2 regions of the Synechococcus sp. Cu2B8-bc1011 genome follow, and region 2 is predicted to be linked to the other one. Evidence: predicted binding sites of a transcription regulator. Region 2 holds the regulator's gene; the other holds the start of a gene.

Region 1 (5,733 bases), 370 kb from region 2:
ACCTGTCTATTCGCAAGTGAAGGCATTGATTTGCGCCGATGGCTACGTATGGATGTCTCCGATTCTGAGCTTGCAGAGGTGATGACTCAGCTGTGGACGGGCCGTTCTGATCGTTTTAGTGAAGATCGTGGATTAATGCAGGTTGGCAATCATCATGCTGAGATGGCTTATTTGGGTGGATGAGTGGCCTTTGCTACGGATTGAAAGAGATATCGGCGTTAAATCTGGTTTCTGAATCTTTGTTGAGATGTTCGAGCTTATTCCGTATACGCGTTTTCGAGATACCCCATCTGTTCGTTTTTTTGATGTCACGATTCCTGATTCGAATGCTCGCGATTTAGTTGTTCACCGTGGGCCAGCGGTGAGTCCGCCGGATGCTGAAGACAGTGGGGCATGGCAGTTTTATCTGCATCCTCATCAGGACGATAATCTTCTCGCCGCAAGTGGTGGAAGAACTTTTTATTTGGTGAACTTGGCTTGGGAGCAACCTTTTCATATCGTTCGTTTGGACAGTGGGGGTGACATTCTCAATATTCCAAGAGGAACATTTCATCGCTCTTTATCGGATCCTGATGGGTCTGTTGTTCTTAATCAGGCCAAGCGAAATTCCAATGTTTGTGTAGACAGAGAGTTCCGTGTTTACAACAGCCTGAAGATTCCAAGGCTTTATCAAGCAACGTCACAAGCTGCAGCACCTCCTCTTTTGCATGGTCTTGAACCTGTCCTTCAGGCTGCTTGAGCTGTCTTCATCGCAGTGTCATCGTGCTTCATGTCTGCGATTTGTGCCTTGATCGTCCAGTTGAGTGTGCTGCTTGTATTTGGTGGGCCAGTGAAGTTTCCAGAAACAGCTGCAGTTAGTTCTGGTTTTGATGAGCTGGCCAGGACGATATAGCGCTCGTTGATTTCACTTCCAGAGCTTGGGTCAAAACCACGCCAACCGGCTCCTGGAAGATAAATTTCGGCCCAAGCATGTAGGTCATAGTCAGCAGGAGGAGGATCGATGAGTTGATATCCGCTGGTGAATCGTGCTGGTAGCCCAACGCTACGACAACATTCCACCATCAACATTGCTAAATCTCGGCAAGAGCCCACTCTTTCTCTCAAGGTTCGGCCGGCTGGCCAGGCTGGACCTAAATGTCGCTCGGTGTATTTCACCCTGTCTTGAATGGTTTCCATCAGTTGGATCAAAAACGGCAAGGTTTGCTGGTTCCCTCCCATTAATGCGTCTTGGGCTAGGGCGACGGCTGACGGATCGTGCTGACCGTTAGGCAGCCAGCCCTCTAGGGCTCCGTGCAGGTCACGATTGAGATGTCCGCGAGGATAGGGGAGCGGAGGATTGAGTGGGTTGAAGCATTCTTCAAGGGGCATTGCCATTTGAGTTTCCACTTTGCTGTGAGCTTCAATGCATAAATGACTTGTCGTGCCTTGAAAGCGAACCCGTCGAATCTCGTCTCCACTTGCTGCTACGAGCGCGTGGTGATGGCTTGGTTCTGGAGAGACGATCAGCCTGTGCTCGAGTAGCCGCTGATGACCATGACCTCTTGGTTGGAGGCACAGTCGGTGATCGCCAAGGCTGATCGGTGCGTCGTATCGATACGTGAGGTTGTGAGTTAGCTCAATGAGCATGAGGGATCTTTCGAAATGGTTGAGAGGTCCTGAGGTGTGAGAGCTGGGGTGGTGAAATAGTTGTTATGAATCAGCCCATGCAGTTGATTGAGATCGTTCTGCAGCTGATCAATCGCTTCATGCAATCCGCGGTTGATGAGTGGTTCGATGCGAACGTAACTCCACTTGGCTACAAGTTGACCGCGTAGGCATTCGAGCTCGTCAGGTGATCCTGGAATAGAGTTGTGTTGAATGCACTCAAGGGTGTCGTTGATCTCCTGTACGCAAAACCGTACGGATCTGGGAAAAATCGGATCAAGCAGAAGAAAATGGGCCACCGAAGTGGGACTGATGGCTTGTTGGACGCTCTGCCGATACATCTGATAAGCACCAGCGGAACGGAGAAGAGCAATCCATTGCAGCTCATCCAGCACGCCACCTACTGCGCTCGGGTCAGGCAGCAACAGAAAGTACTTCACATCAAGAATTCTCGAGGTTTTATCAGCCCTTTCGATGAGCCGACCTAGGCGGCTAAACAACCAGGCATGATCGCGGCTGAGTGTGACGTCAGTGATGCCATAAAAAAGTTGGCAACCACGACGAATCGTGCGCAGTTGCTCTAGGTCTGGTTCTCTCCAAAGGACTTCTCCATCCTGAAGACTCCAAAAAAGCTCATTGATGTGTTCCCACATCTCTGTAGAGATCACATCGCGGATCTGACGGGCGTTCTCACGGGCATTCGAGATGCAGCTCACAATGCTGTTTGGGTTGTTGCGGTCAAGGAGCAGAAAACCCCTTACATCCTGTGGCGATCGAAGTGGATAGCTTTGATCGAAAAGCTGGCGATCACCGCTTGCATCGATTAATGGCAACCAGGGTTCAGCATTGCTGCTGGGATTGTCTAAAGACATTGCTTCGCTTACTTCAAGAAAGCGAGAGATGTTTTCGGCGCGCTCCACAAAACGGTTGATCCAATAGAGGGAGTCCGCGACCCGGCTCAACACGGCATGGCCTCCCGATGTTCAACTGGTGCGTGACGATCGCTCACCACCCAGGTGTCTTTGCAACCGCCACCTTGGGATGAATTCACGACTAAAGATCCACGTCTTAAGGCGACGCGGGTGAGTCCACCTGGACTGACCCAGTTCCTTTTTCCGCGCAGAACATACGGACGTAAGTCGACATGACATGGATAGAGTTCACCCTCACTGAGAGAGGGAACGGTCGAGAGTTGCAATGTGGGCTGTGCAATGAAATTGCGTGGATGGGCCTTGATCTTCTCGGCAAAGGCCTCGATTTCGCTTGTTGAGGAGTGGGGGCCGATCAACATCCCGTAGCCACCAGCTTCAGCGACTGATTTCACGACGAGTGAGTTGAGGTGTTCCAGCACGTAGGTCAAGTCATTTGGCTTTGAACAGAGGTAAGTGGGCACGTTGTCGATGATTGGTTCCTGATCGAGGTAGTAGCGAATCATCTCGGGCACGTAGGCATAAATAAGCTTGTCGTCGGCAACACCTGTGCCTGGTGCATTGGCAATCGCTACGTTTCCCTTGCGCATTGCGTCCATGAGGCCAGGAACTCCAAGGACGGAATCTCGGCGGAACACTTTGGGGTCCAGAAAATCATCATCAATGCGTCGATAGATCACATCGACATGTTGTAATCCTCCTGTGCTGCGCATCCATACATGTTCGTTTTCGCAGATCAAGTCTCTGCCTTCCACAAGCGTGACTCCCATTTGCTGTGCGAGGTAGCTGTGTTCGAAATAAGCACTGTTGAAGACTCCTGGAGTAAGAAGAGCCACACGTGGAGCGTCATTCCATGGGGCTAGATCCTGCAATGTTCGTAGTAAATGGGAAGGATAATCATCGATTGCTTGGATTTGTCGCCCTTCAAAAAGACTCGGAAATAATCGCTTCATGACACGACGATTTTCGAGGAAATAAGCAACTCCTGAAGGGCATCGTAAGTTGTCCTCCAGTACTCGCCAGTTGCCATCTCCATCCCTGATCAAGTCCAGTCCAGAAATGTGACACCATCGTCCCAGTGGTAATGAAATACCTTGCATTTCTGGACGCCAACCTTGTGAGCTTTCAACGTCTTCCCGTGGAATGACGTTGTCATTGAGGATGTGTTGCGGTCCATAAATATCGGCCAAAAAATGATCAATTGCTTCCAGTCGTTGCAGCAAACCCTCTTCCAAAATCCCCCACTCTCGTTTGAGAATCAGCCTTGGTAACGGATCAAAAGGGAGGATTCGTTCGTCTGCATGTGCTCCTGATCCGTTGATTCGGAACGTGGCTCCCAGGCGTCTTAACAGATTGCTGGCGCAGGCATGATTGTGTTGGAGCTCGGCCATGCCGATTTGGCCTAGCGAGTTGAGTAGAGGCTCCAAGTCAGCACGTGGGGCAGCCTGCTTTTTGCAGAAATACTCGTCATATCCATGCGATGGTTGGTATTCCTTGAACATCGCATGAATCGTTGTTTGTCATACCTATCCAATCGCTTTGAGCCCACCTTGGCCGGTGTTGTTTGCTACTGATTTCTGAATTGCTGCGGTAGAGCTGATTTTTGTCCTTGGCTTCTGATCAATTGTATGAATAAATTGGGCTCGAATTCTTCTTTTTTAGGCCTAAGTGTGAGTTGCCTGAGCCATTTGCATGTGGTATTAGCTTCAGCGTGAACCCCTTGTGAGGGTCACTTCATTGTTGGCCCATTTGGCCTGTTTATGGTTTGGTTGTGCGTGCAGAAAGGAGTCTCAAGGTATTTCTGATAAAGATGCGTCCTTGTTGTTGCACTGATTCACCGAATCTCTCATGGTCTTGTCGTAATTGCTCGGGTCCTTCCGGACCCATGGCGCTCACGATGGTGTCATGGTCTTCTTCAATCCAGCGCTCGAGATTGGACCTGCTCAGTTCAAAGTGACATTGCAAGCCAACCGCATGTTTGGCAATTCGGAACACTTGTTCTGGGCAATGAAGTGATGAGCCCAGCAAGGTTGCTGCTGGAGGAAGCTGGATGCGATCACCATGCCAATGCAGCACCATTTCACTGGGTTGTAATCCCCTTAACAGTGGTTCTTGGCTCGGTTCCGTCTGCCAATGAATGGCTCCGAAGCCAACCTCTTTCAACGGTTGAGGCGGCAGTCCCACTTGCAACGGTTTCACGGAGCCACCGGCAGCGACCGCCAGGAGTTGTGCGCCCAGACAGATTCCTAGAACTGGTTTTTGTTGTTGATGCCAAAAAGTGAGCCATTCCAATTCCCGTTGCATCCATGCCAGCGCATCTTGATGTCGGTCCTCGACACTCATGGGCCCTCCGAGCAAGAGAGCGATTGTGTTTTGAGTACTGATTGGGTCGGGGAGTGGCTCTCCCTGATCAGGGCGAATGGTCTGAATGCTCATTCCCTGCTCCAGCGCTATCTCTGCGACTAAATCAGGACCTTCGCGATCGATGTGCTGCACCACCAGCAACGTGGGAGCAAGTGTTGTCAAAGCAGCAGATAGCGTTGGGCTAGAGGCAAAACCTCCGCTGGTTCGCAGGTTAGGAGCTCGCCATCGGCGAACACCTCATAGGTCTGTGGATCCACGCTCATGCTTGGTAGTGCAGAGTTGAGCTTCAGAGCACTTTTGCCAACGTCACGCGTGTTTTCTACGGCAATACAGGTGCGTTCCAGTCCAAGTTTGCTTTGGATGTTGTCGTTCATGGCCGCATCGCTCATGAAGGTGAGGCAACTGGGTGCAAGCGCTTTGCCGAAGGCAGCAAACATCGGTCTGCCGTGGACTGGACCAGGCGTGGGGATTGAGGCATTGGCATCACCCATTTGGGCCCAGACGATTGACCCGCCTTTGACAACGAGTTGAGGTCGTATTCCAAAGAATCCTGGTTTCCAAAGCACGAGGTCGGCGAGTTTGCCTGTTTCCACGGAACCCACCTGACTGCTGATGCCATGGGCGATTGCTGGGTTGATCGTCACTTTGGCGATGTAGCGCTTGAGGCGGTGGTTGTCGTTTCGGCTTGAGTCTTCTGGTAAGGCGCCGCGTTGAACCTTCATTTTGTGGGCTGTTTGGAAGGTGCGTGTGATCACCTCTCCCACGCGTCCCATTGCTTGGGAGTCGCTAGCGATGA
Region 2 (5,733 bases):
AATCCGCGAGCTCTGCGACCTGATGTGGCCACACCTCAAAACGTGGACCCCAGAATTTGCGAGTTGGTACGAAAAAACAAGATTGCATAAAGCGCGACTTGCTCCCTGAGCAACCTTCATAAATCAAATTCAAGACAACAATAACTTGTGGATTGCTTAACAGTTAAACAATCCAGATTACCCGTTGAGTTCAGTCTGATTCAGACCTTGGCCAGTGTGACGCGCTCGGGTTGATGCTGATATTTACCTTGCCGATCGCTGTAGGTGGTCTCACAAGGATCACCTTCAAAAAACAACAACTGACAGATCCCTTCACTGGCATAAATGCGACAGTCAGCGCCAGAACTGTTACTAAATTCCAAGGTGAGATGTCCCTCCCAGCCAGCCTCCGCTGGAGTTGTATTCACAATGATGCCTAAACGGGCGTAGGTGCTTTTACCAAGACAAATCACCGTGATATTGGGCGGCACTCGCATCTTTTCGAGGGCAACACCGAGGCCATACGAATGCGCCGGAAGGATGAAATAGTCTCCATCCTCATCATGATGAATGGGCGTTGATTCAAGATTGTCAGGGTTGAATCGCTTGGGATTCATGATCGTGCCAGGGACGTGGCGAAAGATCAGAAACTCCTTAGGCGAAAGCCTCAGGTCGTAGCCGTACGACGAACAGCCAAAGCTCAGAACCGGACTCTGCCGTTGATCCGGATCCAAGTGGCGCACTAATCCATTTTGAAAAGGCTCGAGCATGCCTGCATCAGCCTGATCCGTAATCCAGCGATCGTTCTTCAGCATTAGAAACCTCGACGCAATTCCGTCACTTGATCCGCCATCTCCATCATCTCTGCAGGGATCGCGGGCCCCGTCACGATCACATCCATCGCTGAAGGCCTTTGCTCCAACACCGATAAGACATCCTCGTGGCTCAAATAGCCAAGCTCGATCGCCAATCCAATCTCATCCAGAACGAGTTGGTCCAACGTGCCTTCTAAGAGATGGGTCTTACAGATCTGCCAAACCTCTTGGACTGCCTCTTTGACCTCCTCATCGCGGCTCACAGCAGCATCTGACAGGCATTCCGTCACGGAAGGCCGCAACCATCTGAGCCTGTCGCACAGGGTGAGGCTGCTCTTGGGGCCTTGACCCACTCCACCCTTGAGAAACTGGGCGATCAAAACATGGCTACCCAGGCCTGCAGTCCGCAGCGCTTGGCTCAGCACACAAGAAAAGCTCCCCCGAAAGGAGGCGGTATGCACCTCAAGCTGCCCTTCTGGAGCCACCAAATGCAGGGGTGGACGAACCTCGACAGAGGGCAATCCCCTTAGCCCTGCTTGCTCGAGAGTCCTGTGGTCAACAGTCCGCGACTCACGAGAATGATGGGTAGGGCTGAGGCTGACGGTCATCACATTCGCCGAAGTCCGGCAAATCCGGATGTGAATGAATCTAGCGGTGAAAGTTGAATGCACAAGTGTTTTGACACCATCCATGGTGTGCCGAGCCAACTGGCAGGCTCAAAGCACCTCCGCACCGTGGACTTATGACCGACACCTCTCGCAATGACGGACGTCGGCCGGGTGATCTTCGCCCCTTCTCGATCAGCTGGGATCCCATGGGATTTGCCCTGAGCTCAGTGATCATTCACAGCGGACGGACCGCTGTTCTTTGCAGCGTTTGCCATCAGGAAGGTGTCCCTCGCTGGCGCAAAGATCAAGGCCAGGGATGGCTGAGTGCCGAATACCGACTCCTTCCTGGATCCACTCCAGAGCGTCAAAACAGAGAGCTGCTCAAATTAAGTGGACGCACCCAGGAGATTCAGCGCCTGATTGGTCGCAGCCTGCGCGCCGCCATCAACATGGAAGCTCTCGGCGAGAACACGTTGAGAATTGATTGTGATGTGATTCAGGCGGATGCCGGCACCCGTACCGCGGCGATCAGCGGATCTTGGGTCGCGCTACAACGAGCCTGTGAACGGCTTGTGCAACAAGGTGTTCTCAACACCAACCCTGTCCAAGCTCAGGTGGCAGCTGTCTCCGTTGGCGTGATTCAAGACCGCCCCCTTCTCGATCTCGACTACAGCGAAGACAGCCATGCCGACGTGGATCTCAATGTCGTGATGAACGGAGAGGGACAATTGCTGGAACTACAGGGCACTGCAGAAGGAGCTCCTTTTAGCCGCCACCAGCTCAATGCCCTCCTGGACCTCGCCGAGCCTGGGCTCAAAAAAATCATGGATGATCAACGTGCGGCTCTTTCAGCTAGATGAACTCCGCTTCAGGACAAGGCAGCATTTCGTGTTCCTTGCTACAGGAGCCGGGTGGGCTGATCCATAACATCTCGTAAAACGCGCTGGGAACATGGCTGAGGTCAGCCGCGGCTTCAGCCGCTACGCACCACCAACAATTCGCCCGGCGGCCTCGAGCTTCGGGACCCCCGCGGTTCCATCCAACCGCACTCTTCAAGACGTCATTCGGGGACTCGATGGAGCCAATTCCGAAATGGTGGAACGGGGGAAAACCATCTTTTTCCCCGGCGATCCAGCAGAAAAGGTGTACCTCATTCGTCGCGGTGCCGTTCGCCTCTCAAGGGTGTACGAATCCGGCGAAGAAATCACCGTTGCCTTGTTACGAGAGAACAGCTTGTTTGGCGTTCTGTCGTTATTGACAGGTCATCGCTCTGATCGTTTTTATCACTCGATCGCTTTCACCAGAGTGGAGATGGTCACGGCACCCGCCACATCAGTGCGGCAGGCCATCGAAGCTGACACCAGTGTGGGATTGCTGTTGTTGCAAGGTCTGTCCAGCAGGATTCTCCAGACCGAAACGATGATCGAAACGCTCACCCATCGGGACATGTCGTCCCGGCTGGTGAGTTTTCTGCTGGTGCTCTGTCGAGATTTCGGAGTGCCTGGTCAACGGGGCATCACCATCGATATTCGCCTCTCACATCAAGCCATCGCCGAGGCCATCGGCTCCACACGCGTCACGATCACTCGTCTCTTGGGTGATCTCAAGGCGTCCAGCCTTGTCGATATCGATCGCAAAAAGATCACTGTTCTCGATCCAATCGCTCTCGCCAAGCGATTCAGCTGACCATGCAGGTGAAGATGGAGCTTCTATCCGAACTCTGACCCTTCGTTCTCTGTGACCGGCTGGTTCCTACTTCTCGCTCTTCTTGTGCTTGGAGGCGTGCTCTCAACCCTGGGAGACCGTCTTGGATCTCGCGTGGGGAAAGCTCGACTGAGCTTGCTTGGACTGCGTCCCAAACGCACGGCCGTGGTGATTACGGTGTTAACGGGCAGCCTGATTAGTGCCCTTTCACTCGGACTCTTGTTGTTGGTCAGTCGACAGCTCAGGGTGGGCCTGTTCGAACTGAATGCTCTCGAAGCGAAATTGCGGAGCAGTCGCGCCGACCTCAAAACAAGCAAACGCGCTCAGACACAAGCTGGCAAAGAGCTCACAACCGCCCAACAGCGCGCGGCAGAACTGCGTCGCACCCTGAAGCCACTCCAGGAGCAAACCCGATCCCTGGAGGCAGAGCGACAGCGATTGAGCCAAGACGTGGATGCGAAAGATATTGAGATTCAACGCACCGAACAGGAGCTCTCAGCCGTGCGCTCTCAAATTCGCAGTGGCGAGAAAGAACTCAATCAACTGGAAGACACTCTCCTCGCCCTGCGTCGCGGAAATGTCGCCATCAGCAGTGGGCAGCCGCTTGCAACCGTGACCTTGAAGCTAGAACGCCCCGATCAGGCAAAAACGGTGATCGATCAGTTGCTACGAGATGCCAATCTTCAGGCCTATCAACAAGCGCTCCCTGGCCAACCGGTAGAGCGTCAGATCCTGCTGGTTCCGCGACCCGACATCAAACGCTTGGAACAAACAATTCGCAAACCTGGCACCTGGGTTGTGAACATTCGTTCAGCAGCCAATGTGCTTCTGGGTGAAACCGTTGTGTATGCCTTCCCGGAAGTGCTTCCCAATGTCACGGTGACCAGAGAGGGGGAGATCCTGGCCCGCACCACCCTCGCGAGCAATGAGCGCAACCCTGAAGCCGTTCGCAACCGACTGAATCTTCTCCTTGCCTCCACATTGGCCGAGGTGCAACGACGCGGATCTCTCAGCAAGGGGCTGCAGTTCGATGTGAATGCCATCAATGTGCTGGGCCAAGAGCTGGTCGACCGCAATGGCGGTCTCGCTTCGCTCGAAGCGGTTGCTTTGCGGCGCAGCGAGACCGCCGATCCCATCGCCATCCAGTTGCGACTCAGTCCATGACACGCGTCGTCGCCTTGGATCCTGGCCGAAGCAAATGCGGCTTGCTCCTTGCAGACATCTCAACGAACACGGTTCTGCAAGGCATGGTGATACCAAGCTCTGAGGTCCTTGATCAGCTGCGCGCCTGGATGGAAGACGATCAGGGGGAGAACGCTCAGATTGCTGATCTGGTGATCGGTGACGGCACCAGCAGCACGATCTGGCAACAACAACTTCCCACCAGCCTGAAGGTCCACGTCGTGGACGAAACAGGAACCACCCTGCGAGCACGCGAGCGTTACTGGCAGTTGTGGCCTGCACGGGGCTGGAAGCGCTTGCTTCCTTCAGGCCTGCGCATCCCGTCTGGTGATCTCGACGCCATCGCCGCGCTCGTCATTCTTGAGGATTACTTAGAACGGCCTTTGCGATGGCCGGGACCCGGTCCCCTCAGAAACGGGCCCTCACGGTGAAGGTGTAATCCCCTCCTGGCTCCAGGTCATAGTCAGATTTCACAAGGAAGCGAAGGAGCGCATCTTGAATCAGTGCTCGCCCCAGGGAAGGTTCCACACTCAACTCACCGCGATCAAAAAACCAACTGAACTGCCAATTGAAGCCTCCTGCCTGGACGTCTCCTTCCAAACATTGATCCGCAAAACTCTGGCGTTGAACCCGCAGATGGGCGGTTGTAACAGGTAGCGCTGCCATCACACCTCAGTGATTGCAGAAGCCAGCTGTAGCCCATTGAGGTGATTTCCTGCAAGGTCGAGGCCTTGACGCTGAATCCTCTCCAAACCATCGACGACTTCTAACAAAACCTTGTCGAGAAGGGGCTCCTCGTCACGACTGAAACTTCCAAGCACATGCGACACCGTTCGTGCCTTGCGCTCACTGGGGTTTTGCCCTGGTGCACCAATTCCAATGCGCAGACGCGCGAAATCTTGTGTACCGAGATGCTGAATGGTGCTTTTAAGGCCGTTATGGCCACCAGCAGACCCACGGGCTCGCAAACGCAAACGACCCAGCGGAAGATCCATATCGTCGACGAGGACCAAAATCTGATGCAGCTCGAAGCCAAACCAATCCAAAGCAGCACGAATAGAGCGACCGCTGTCGTTCATGAAGGTTTGGGGCATCAACAATCGCAATCGCTGGTCCCCCGAACCCAAATCAGCGAGCTGACCTTGGAGCTTGGGCATGGATCGAAAGCCACCGCCCTCGCGAGAGACCAGGCGTTCCAAAGCCATAAAGCCAACGTTGTGTCGGGTGTTGGCATAGCGATTACCTGGATTCCCCAATCCCACCACTAGGCGGAGATCACCACGATTCATCGACTCAATCGGAAGGGGAAACTGGCTCTGTTTCTGGCACAACCATTGGGGACACAACGGTCTCAGCGGGTGTTTCAAGCGTCTTGGCCTGATCCCCTACGGGTTCAGGCTCAGCCATCGCCTTATTAATTTCGCGTTCAAATTCCTTGGAGGCCG

What was found. The regulator NtcA, encoded in region 2, controls nitrogen genes in cyanobacteria. The targets are predictions, from matches to a motif close to GTANCNNNNGNTAC.
Region 1: a site for NtcA is predicted at 4,131-4,144, ahead of SIC18_RS02620 (circularly permuted type 2 ATP-grasp protein). Genes of this name have one in related genera too.

The regions. Positions count from the first base shown of each region.
Region 1 covers NZ_CP138915.1:495,903-501,635, reverse strand. Annotated here, with positions in the region: gene SIC18_RS02640 (GTP 3',8-cyclase MoaA) at 1-183, shown strand, start outside; gene SIC18_RS02635 (hypothetical protein) at 248-739, shown strand; gene SIC18_RS02630 (transglutaminase family protein) at 727-1,626, opposite strand; gene SIC18_RS02625 (alpha-E domain-containing protein) at 1,611-2,609, opposite strand; gene SIC18_RS02620 (circularly permuted type 2 ATP-grasp protein) at 2,603-4,075, opposite strand; gene SIC18_RS02615 (type 1 glutamine amidotransferase) at 4,332-5,099, opposite strand; gene ureC (urease subunit alpha) at 5,096-5,733, opposite strand, start outside.
Region 2 covers NZ_CP138915.1:863,718-869,450, reverse strand. Annotated here, with positions in the region: gene thyX (FAD-dependent thymidylate synthase) at 1-109, shown strand, start outside; gene dcd (dCTP deaminase) at 201-794, opposite strand; gene SIC18_RS04415 (cob(I)yrinic acid a,c-diamide adenosyltransferase) at 794-1,402, opposite strand; gene rph (ribonuclease PH) at 1,537-2,262, shown strand; gene ntcA (global nitrogen regulator NtcA) at 2,354-3,088, shown strand; gene SIC18_RS04400 (DUF3084 domain-containing protein) at 3,140-4,270, shown strand; gene SIC18_RS04395 (resolvase) at 4,267-4,719, shown strand; gene SIC18_RS04390 (DUF3146 family protein) at 4,697-4,954, opposite strand; gene pth (aminoacyl-tRNA hydrolase) at 4,954-5,577, opposite strand; gene SIC18_RS04380 (TatA/E family twin arginine-targeting protein translocase) at 5,582-5,733, opposite strand, start outside.